DNA from 3 places in the Spirosoma sp. KCTC 42546 genome. Region 1 is predicted to be linked to each of the others. Evidence: riboswitches for the same ligand, from Rfam matches in the RefSeq annotation. Region 1 holds a riboswitch; each other region holds the start of a gene.

Evidence for each region. Region 1 has a riboswitch for S-adenosylmethionine ahead of EXU85_RS28675 (O-acetylhomoserine aminocarboxypropyltransferase/cysteine synthase family protein). Riboswitches for the same ligand answer to the same signal wherever they lie in the genome.
Region 2: linked by a shared signal. The riboswitch ahead of EXU85_RS21700 (YceI family protein) and the one ahead of EXU85_RS28675 (O-acetylhomoserine aminocarboxypropyltransferase/cysteine synthase family protein) in region 1 are both predicted to bind S-adenosylmethionine.
Region 3: linked by a shared signal. The riboswitch ahead of metH (methionine synthase) and the one ahead of EXU85_RS28675 (O-acetylhomoserine aminocarboxypropyltransferase/cysteine synthase family protein) in region 1 are both predicted to bind S-adenosylmethionine.

Annotation. Positions count from the first base shown of each region.
Region 1 is NZ_CP041360.1:7,021,238-7,024,514, reverse strand. Features, by position in the region: gene EXU85_RS28685 (class I SAM-dependent methyltransferase) at 1-497, shown strand, start outside; gene EXU85_RS28680 (DUF721 domain-containing protein) at 527-853, opposite strand; SAM riboswitch class I at 1,043-1,147, shown strand; gene EXU85_RS28675 (O-acetylhomoserine aminocarboxypropyltransferase/cysteine synthase family protein) at 1,368-2,681, shown strand; gene metX (homoserine O-acetyltransferase) at 2,753-3,277, shown strand, end outside.
Region 2 is NZ_CP041360.1:5,278,485-5,281,761, reverse strand. Features, by position in the region: gene EXU85_RS21705 (dipeptidase) at 1-667, opposite strand, end outside; gene EXU85_RS21700 (YceI family protein) at 727-1,356, opposite strand; SAM riboswitch class I at 1,849-1,948, opposite strand; gene EXU85_RS21695 (uroporphyrinogen decarboxylase family protein) at 2,289-3,277, shown strand, end outside.
Region 3 is NZ_CP041360.1:6,249,613-6,252,889, forward strand. Features, by position in the region: gene metH (methionine synthase) at 1-1,546, opposite strand, end outside; SAM riboswitch class I at 1,651-1,758, opposite strand; gene EXU85_RS25795 (SxtJ family membrane protein) at 1,867-2,229, opposite strand; gene EXU85_RS35505 (DUF5989 family protein) at 2,233-2,382, opposite strand; gene EXU85_RS25800 (SGNH/GDSL hydrolase family protein) at 2,391-3,277, opposite strand, start outside.

The sequences.
Region 1 (3,277 bases):
CTAAGCGCTACAATGAGATTGCCCGAAGTAAACACATGCATCACCCGAATGTCCACTTTTATGATTTGTCGCCGGATGATTACCTTAATTTTAATCTTATAAGCGACCAGCGCTTTAACGTGATTATTGTGATGAGTGTGGTTCAATACTATCGGAACACCGCTGAAATTGAACAATTACTGAAATCAATAAAACAAGTAGCTGCACCTAATGCCAAAGCGCTGATTTGCGATTTGATGGTAGGCGGGAGCGTACTGAAAGATATATGGAGTATGATCGGAAGGTCATTCAAACAAAGGCAATTGCTCGCTACAATAAAATTGTTGGTTCGCCTACGACTGTCTAGCTACTATGCCGTTCGACAGAAGAATGGTTTTTTGACTATACCTCAGCAGGAGTGGTTACGTATTTGCCGGCAAGTGGGTTTAAATGCTAATTTTATTGACGAACCTTTAACCATGCAACAGGAACGTCGCAACTTACTCATTCAATTTTAAGTAATCTATTGGTTAAGTATCGACACTGATCAGATAAATATCACGTCGTCAATCACATCGGACCCCATGTCTTTATTGACTAGCTGAATAAGTTTCTGCTTGGCATTAACGAGCTCGTTACGAAGCGGAGCCGAACCAATTTCAATGTGAAGCTTCCGATCGCGAACGTAAAGTCGGTTTGTACGTGAGGCAATAGCTGGACCCATCATACGCCCCCAGAAGGCTTCCAGATACGTTTCATTAAACCGAGTCTGGAGTTGATACGCCTTTAGCAACTGCCCGATTGCGTCCTTCAGGGTCGTAGTGCCAGCTACCCGGGTAGCATTTTCGCGATTATAGCGGTACGTCTGATTCATTGGGTGGGATGTCTTACCACAAAAGTAAACAATGAATTGACTTAATGAATGAACACAGATCAGCAAAAGCGAAAAAATGTGTTATCGGATAGAAAAAACAGACCACGTTTGGATTCGCGCTATTTGGCTAGTATACTTGCGACATCAAGTCAATTGTTTCGCACCATTTTTAGCCTATCGGTGCACGTTGATTTATAAAGAAGTGGGGAGAGATCAGGCTCTGTGAACCACTGGCAACCTACCACACGGCAAGGTGCTAACTCCTGCCTAAAGTTATTTTAGGGACTATAAATCGGAACTCACATGCTCTATATTCAGCACTGTATGCCCCGGGGGGCCTACTAAGTATGACTCACTAACCGCTACGAAAACCGGGAGGGTTTGTCGTACCAATTAGTTGCGGTCAGTCCCTAGTATTTTCTATCGAATCATGAAAATACCCAGCCAACTGGTTGCTGCCCGTATTTCTACAGAAAACTAATTACACGATCCTAAATCACTAACTACTAAACTCATGTCTGAACTTCATTTCGATACGCTCCAGCTCCATGCTGGCCAGGAACCCGATTCGGCTACAAATGCCCGGGCTGTGCCTATTTATCAAACAACTTCGTTTGTTTTCAATGATTCGGCACACGGGGCCGATTTATTTGCGCTGAAAGCCTTCGGGAATATTTATACCCGGATCATGAACCCTACCTCCGATGTCTTTGAAAAGCGTATCGCGGCTCTTGAAGGGGGCGTAGCTGCGTTGGCAGTTGCATCGGGACAGGCGGCCCAGTTTATTGCACTAAGCAACATTTTGAGCGCTGGTGATAACTTCGTGACGACCTCGTTCCTGTACGGAGGTACATATAATCAGTTTAAAGTTTCGTTTAAACGGCTGGGTATCGAAGCCCGTTTTGCGGATGGTGATAAGCCTGAATCCTTCGCGAAACTGATTGACGAAAACACAAAAGCAATTTACCTGGAAACCATCGGGAATCCGGGCTTCAATATTCCCGATTTCGACGCCTTTGCCGCCCTGGCTAAAGAACATGACCTACCCTTGATCGTTGATAATACATTTGGTGCAGGGGGCTACCTTTTCCGTCCTCTTGAACATGGTGCGGCCGTTGTTGTTGAGTCGGCAACGAAGTGGATTGGTGGCCACGGCACGAGCATTGGCGGGGTAATTGTCGATGGGGGCACGTATAACTGGGGAAATGGGAAGTATCCGCAGTTCAGCGAACCGTCGGAAGGTTATCATGGGCTCGTGTTCAGCGATGTGTTTGGGGTAGGTGGTCCCTTTGGCAACATTCAGTTTATTATTCGTGCCCGCGTTGAAGGTCTGCGTGACTATGGACCGGCCATTAGCCCATTCAACTCGTTCCTGCTACTTCAGGGCCTGGAAACGCTGTCGTTACGAGTAGACCGTACGGTACAGAATGCGCTGGCGCTGGCCCAATGGCTCGAACAACACGAGCAGGTTGAATTCGTAAACTACCCGGGTTTGGAAAGTAGTGCCTACCATGACCTAGCCAAAAAATACCTAAAACGCGGTTTCGGCGGTGTATTCTCGTTTAAAGTGAAAGGCAGTAGTGAAGCCGCTGACCAATTTGTTAATAGTCTGAAACTGGTCAGCCATCTGGCCAACGTTGGTGACTCAAAAACGCTAATTATCCACCCGGCTGCTACAACGCACCAACAGTTGAGCGAACAGGAACAGGCTAGTGCTGGCGTTGAATTAGGTGTATTACGGGTGTCAGCGGGCATTGAATACATTGATGACATTAAAGCTGACTTTGAGCAGGCGTTTGCCAACATTGCCGAACCGGTATTGGGTTAAACAGTTCGTAGTTTGAGGTTTGTAGTTTCAACTACAAACCTCAAACTACGAACTACAAACTATAAACTTGATTGAATCTCCAGTATTACGATTATAAGTATTCGTTCGCGCTCGAATCGGGCGAAAGCTTGCCGGGTTTTCGGCTGGCTTATACCACACGCGGTACACTCAACGAAGATCGGTCGAACGTTGTATGGGTATGTCATGCACTGACCGGTAATGCCGATGTGGGCGATTGGTGGGGAGGCATGGTTGGTGCGGGAAAGTATTTTGACCCCGAAGCCAAGTCCGGTGTGGGGCAGTTTATTGTATGCGCCAATGTACTTGGCTCATGCTACGGTTCTACAGGACCGCTTTCCGTCAATCCCATAGGCGGAAAGCCTTATCACCACGATTTCCCCGCTATCACGATTCGTGATATAGTTAATGCCCTCGACTTACTTCGACAGGAGTTGGGCATCGAAAAAATCCATACCTGTATTGGCGGCTCAGTAGGTGGGGAGCAGGCACTGGAATGGGCTATTCTACAGCCTAATTTAATTGAAAACCTAATCGTTATTGCAGCCAGCGCCGTGGCCTCTCCGTGGTGTATTGCT
Region 2 (3,277 bases), 1.7 Mb from region 1:
CCCCAAGCTTATTCAATTCTGCCACAGATTGTTTACCCAGTGCTGATAAGCCACCCAACTCGTCGGGTTTGTCGCCGAAACCAGGCGAAGGCCGGGAGGAATCTGCCCAGTCGTTGTTTCCGGCATGGGTAAGTCCAAACACCCGAACACCATCGCGGTAAAGGATTGGGAGTTGAGCGATGTCTTTTCCGAGCGAAAAGGCGTTAAGAAAACTCAGTAGAATGGCGTGCTTTCCTTTCGCCGGAATACGTTCCAGGTCAGCGGCTGTGTAGGCAAACTCCAGTCGGTCGGGGTGCTGGCTTACGAACCGGCGCAGGGCAGCCAGTTTCGTATCCACTTCTTTCCGGGCCGAAGCAATGTTTTCGGGCGTTTTTTGGGCCGTGCCTGCAAACAGTGCCACCGTGGCTACATCCAGATCACCCCGTTCGAGTTTGGGAAGGTCAAACTGGCCTTTGGTATCCGTGCCAGCGTCGTTGCCTGGGGTATTAAAATCGACCAGAATATCGAGATGAGGATCAATCGTCAGGGCAGATTTATGAACCCGACGAACGATGGCATCCGTTAACGTATCAGTTGAAGAGGAAGTAGATTGTGCACTAACGGTGCTCATATACGTTAGTGAAGACAGCGTCCAGATTGTCAAAAAATAAGAGGAAGGTTTGTTCATGGGATCGGGTGATTTATTGATTTTTAGTTGTTGATGAAGTGGCGAAACATTCCCTATTCTTATCGGCTGGCGACAGCTCCCGATGGCGTTGCTACGAGCGTAATCGCGAGGGTGAAGTCGTCATAAATCGTTTTGTCGCCCAGATTTTCAAAGTAGTTCTTGGATCGGTACTTTATATCATATTTGGTTCGGTCGACCGTTACGTTGGCGGTTGCTGTAAGCTTACCAGCCTCGGTTTTAACCTGCGCCGGGAACTTGATATCGTTCGTGATGCCTTTAATTGTTAGCTTACCGGTTACGTCATAGGTGTTATTGCCAGTAAGCGACACCGACGAAATCACGAACCTGGCAGTGGGGTGTCTTTCAACCGAGAAGAAGTCGTCGCTTTTAAGATGACCTACCAGCTTGGCGTTCTGGGCAGCGTCGGTGATATCCGTTACCGTCAGGTCCTTTAGGTCAATATCAAATGATCCGCCTTTCAATTTGCCACTTTCCAGGGCTAGCGAGCCAGTACTGATGGGGGCTGTTCCTGAATGTTCGCCAGTTACCTTTTTGGCTGTCCAAGCCAATTTACTTTGTTGGGTATCTACTTTGTAGGTAGCTTCTTTGACTTTTTTAGGGGCTGGGTTAGCAAAGGAAACCAGCGAGAGGGCCGTCAGGCCGAACAGAAGTTGGATTGTCTTTTTCATTGTTGGTTCGCCGAAGCGAGTTTTAGTTGTTCTGGTTGACTGTATTCAGTTTTTGGCATTCTGTTTACGGTGGACTAACGCTCTAATAAAACCTGCCTCAAACGGCCTACCGGGGACAGAATACCGTAAATGAAAATCTATCATGCTGCTATGTCGACGAGGATTCGGCGAGTTAACCGGGCCTTCAGAAGAGTATCTCCAAAGCCAACGAGTGATGCGATCGTAGTTGTTTTCATACGGAAGATTGAATTGGAAAAATGTTTTTATTCTATGGATTAAGTAGGATAATTGGTTCAATGATTAGGTCAAGATGAGCGGAATCAGGCAGGTATAAAACCCAAGGAATGATGTAAACGCGACCTATCCGTTCAGCAGGAACTAGTTAGTGACAACAGCAACAAGGTGGCTTTGCTACAGGATGCAGATTCAGAATAGGTTCTGCGTTTCGGGACGAAAATTGACTAGACATGGTTGTCCGCCGGGGCGGTTGTAAATTTATAGTTCCTAACTAGGTAGGCAGGTTAGCACTATCACCAACTGGCAAGTTGCTAAGGGTTCGCAGAGCCTGTCTCTCCCCCTTTCTTTATAAATCCAAAGCTACTTTGCAGCCGGGCTGCCGGAGCAGTAGTAATTGTAAGATGCTGTAAAGGTAAAGCGGCTATTTTTATATTTCCAAACTTGATCTATAAATTTTGTAGAAAAAAGATTTTGTCTTGATTGCGATCAAAATTATAATTGATTAATGCAATAAATGGGCGCCTATAAATAGTATAACTCGATAGAGTTTAGGGTAATTGTCTGTTAATCAATATATTGTCTTGGGTTGTTGGTTATAATTAGTATACTTGCTTTCAAGAACCAAATTGCCTTACCCGTTATCAATTATCTTGAAACTCATTGTATCCCCATAACTAGTAATAGCCTCAAAGCACATGAAAAAAAAGGTATCAAACTCAATCAGTCGGCGGGATTTTATTGGCGCTTCTGCATTGGCTGCGGCTTCCGTTGGGGCTATGTCAACAGGATTTGCCCGGTCAAACGCACTTGCCAAATCGAAGCGTGATTTGATGTTGCAGGTACTCGATAAGTCAGGTAACCCGAACTACATTCCGGCTGGCTTTTTCCTGCACTTCCCACCCGAACAGCGAACGGGCGATGCTGCCATCAAGGCTCATCTTGATTATTTCCGGGCTACGGGCATGGATTTCGTGAAGATCCAGTTTGAGCAAAGCTACCCGAAAATGGCCGAGGTGAAAACGGCAGATGACTGGGCAAAAATTCCGGTCCTTACCGAGGAGTGGTTTGCTCCCAGTTTATATATCATTAAAGGGTTGGTGAAGGCGGCAAAGTCGGAGGCATTGATCCTGCCAACGATGTATTCACCGTATCAAATGGCCAAACAGGCCGTACCCAAAGAGACATTACTGAAGCATGTGCAGGAAGATCCCGAAGCGGTAAGTCGAGGTATGGAAAATGTTACACTCTCGGTTATGAATTATGTACGGGCGGCTGTACGCGCTGGCGTGGATGGTTTCTACACTTGTTCGCAGGGCGGGGAAGCCAGTGCCGTGGCCGATCGTGTGCTGTTTAATCGGGTTATCAAGAACTACGATATGCTGATTCATAAAGAAGTAGCGCAGCTGACACCCTTCAATATCCTGCATGTTTGCGATTACGAGGGTGCCTACGCCGAATTTGGTCCCCGCTTTCACGACTACCCCGGCCAGATCGTGAATGTGCCGCTTGCCGCAGAAGGCAAACCCCTATCGCTCACGCAGGCGGCTGATCTATTTAAACGGCCGGTTATGGGCGGTATTGACCGGCATGGGGTGCTGTCGACTGGTACGCCAGCCGATGTTAAGAAAGCTGTGGAACTGGTCCTAAAGGATGCACCAACCCAGGTGATTCTGGGTGCCAATTG
Region 3 (3,277 bases), 770 kb from region 1:
CCTGTGGAGCAAATTTGACTTTATCGACCAGAATCCGGTACGCCCGTTCGCAGATTTGAATGCGCCGTTCGTAGGAGTCAGCCTGCCCGGTTTCGTCGAACGCCATTACCACCGCAGCCGCACCATAGCGTTTAACGAGTTGTGCCCGTTCAATGAATGCCTCTTCGCCTTCTTTTAGGGAGATGGAGTTCACAATGGCTTTTCCCTGGACGCATTTCAGGCCAGCCTCGATCACTTCCCACTTTGAGGAATCGACCATGATAGGGACACGGGCAATATCGGGCTCGGCAGCAATCAGGTTCAGGAAGGTTTTCATGGCCTCCACCGAATCCAGCATGCCTTCATCCATGTTGATGTCAATCACCTGCGCGCCCCCTTCAACCTGGCCACGGGCAATACTCAGGGCTTCATCGAAATTCCCTTCTTTAATGAGCCGGGCAAATTTCTTTGACCCTGTTACGTTCGTTCGTTCGCCAACATTCAGGAAGTTGGTTTGCTCCGTAATTTTCAGGGGTTCCAGGCCGCTCAGCTTTTGATAAGGCTCAGCTTCCGGCAATTGCCGGGGCGGATATTTAGCCGCCACATCCGCAATAGCACGGATATGATCGGGTGTAGAGCCACAACAGCCGCCAACAATATTGACGAAACTACTTTTAATAAAATCTTCGATTTGAGCCGCCATCATATCCGGCGTTTCATCGTACTCACCAAATTCATTAGGCAAGCCCGCATTCGGGTAGGCTGACGTAAAAAATGGTGCTTCTTTTGCGAGTGTCTGAATGTAAGGCCGCATTAAGGCAGCACCAAGCGCACAGTTTAAGCCTACACTGAGCAGGGGCAAATGGGAAACCGAGTACAAAAACGCTTCGGTCGTCTGCCCCGATAATGTACGACCACTGGCATCGGTAATGGTGCCTGAGATCATGATGGGCAGAACCGTCTTCTGCGGATTTAAATTGAAATATTTGTCGATGGCAAACATAGCTGCCTTCGCATTGAGGGTATCAAAGATTGTTTCGACTAGCAGCACATCTGAGCCACCATCCACTAAACCACTCACCTGCTCATAATACGCATTGACCAAATCATCGAACGTAACAGCCCTATAGGCGGGATTGTTCACATCCGGCGACAGGGAAGCTGTACGGTTCGTTGGTCCCATAGCACCGGCGACAAAGCGCGGTTTATCCGGATTCTGACGTGTAATTTCCTCAGCTACCTCTTTGGCAATCCGGGCCGATTCATAGTTGAGTTCATAAGCCAGTTCCTCCATGTGGTAATCGGCCATGGCAATGGTTGTACCACTGAAAGTATTGGTTTCAATAATGTCGGCACCTGCTTCCAGATATTGCTTATGGATCGCCTTGATTATATCCGGTTTCGTCAACGATAACAAATCGTTGTTACCCTTCAGATCATGTGGCCAATCCTTAAATCGTTCACCCCGGTAATCCGCATCAGTCAGGTTATACCGTTGGATCATCGTACCCATCGCACCATCAAGGACGAGGATGCGTTCGTGGAGGAGTTCGTATATCGTTTTCAAAAGCGAGTTATAGAAGGCTTGGTTATTAGGGCTACTAACAACCAGCACACTTAAAAAAGTCCAAAAAGATAAAATGACTTACAGAAAGACAGATAGCAGAAGGCTACTTATCTATCCCGCTACTAAGCGGGAGGAAATTGGCACCAGTTCCTGGAGTTGGTTGGTTGCCAAGACATCATCGGGTCCGTTCCCTCCGTCTTTCTGGATAAGCTACAACAAAAATAGACAAAAATAGGGTACGCCGACACGCAGCATACCCTATTTTTAAGATTCTATTGATTCTATGATAGTTACAGCTAATCTAGTCGCATCAACAATAGCTACCAGGTCTGTTCCAAATCCTCTTTCGTGTACTGGTGATTCCGCTCGTTGTAAAACGACTTTTCGTTCGTCCGTTTAATATCCAGCGGATTTTTCGACGTCAGGCGATACAGCAACGCAATTGGCCATAAAAACACAAAAAACAGGATCGACAAAATGATCTTGCCATTGATGTTTCCCAGTATTTCAGCCACTTTGAACCAGGCCTTCACAATCAAATCACCAACTACCGGAATAGCCAGGCTCAGCAAGCCAACGGCTGCTGCTGCATAAAGCCACCAGGGTGATTTAAACACAAAATATAACACAACCAGACCAGTCACGATGACCAGCTGGGCCTTTACTTTTTCGGTAACATCCATGCCTTAAAACAACGTATAGATAAATGGAGCAACGGCAGAACCGCCACCAATAACAATTAGAACACCGATGAGTAACAGTAAAATAATCATCGGAGCCAGCCACCATTTTTTGCGCTGCTTCATGAATTTGAAAATGTCCTGCAAAAATTCCATGTCTACTTTTAGTTTATTTGCTTGTTAACAGATGGCGCCTGAACAGTACCCGGATTCGACTGCATAAGTCGAAACAAAGCATCGCCCACACGCTGATTCACCAGAGCACTGGCATGGCCATCATTACGGCCTACAACCCGATCGTTCGGGGCAATATCGCCCATGAGTTTACCAACATCCAGAATGGGTACGTTACTGCGTTGAAAGAAGTCAACTACAGGTTTAACGTACACAGCTGTTTTTTCAATATTGTGCGAGAACGGAAACATAACAACGTAAAAGCGGGAATTATGCTCCTGTGCGTAGGTTATGAATTTGTTAAGGTCGCTTAAGTGGTCGTTAATAATGGCCGGTGTGCCGTAGGCAGTGCGGGCGTATGTATCAAAAGGCGCAAAATTACCGTGTGGAAACTGCCAGTATAAATAATTGAGCAAATACGACTTAATAAACAGCGACTGTACAGCGCGGGGCATATCCGAATACGGCTCAAATCCAGCAGGAACTAACCCATGATCGCGGGCTACCTTTTCAATGTCGTTCGGGAAATACTGCAAAACCAACACGTCAGGCGTTTTGCCAAACTTTACCAGCCGAGCGTATTCATCACGCGTATCGGAGCCTGATATACCGAGGTTGTATGTTACATACTCTTTGGTACCTAATTTTTCGCTAAGAACATTCCCGTACCGTTCGTCAGCTGATTTGAGACCGTGACCCGACGTAAACGAGTCGCCCACCACCAAAACGTTCTTTTTACCTACTGTATCAACTTTTGTCGTATCCCGATAATCGCCGACCATGGGAGGCCAGTAGCGTTCAAACCAGATATGCGATGCCAGTGTAAGACCTCCTTCCTGGCTTTGGGAAATGCACATAAAGATGATCTCAACAAAAA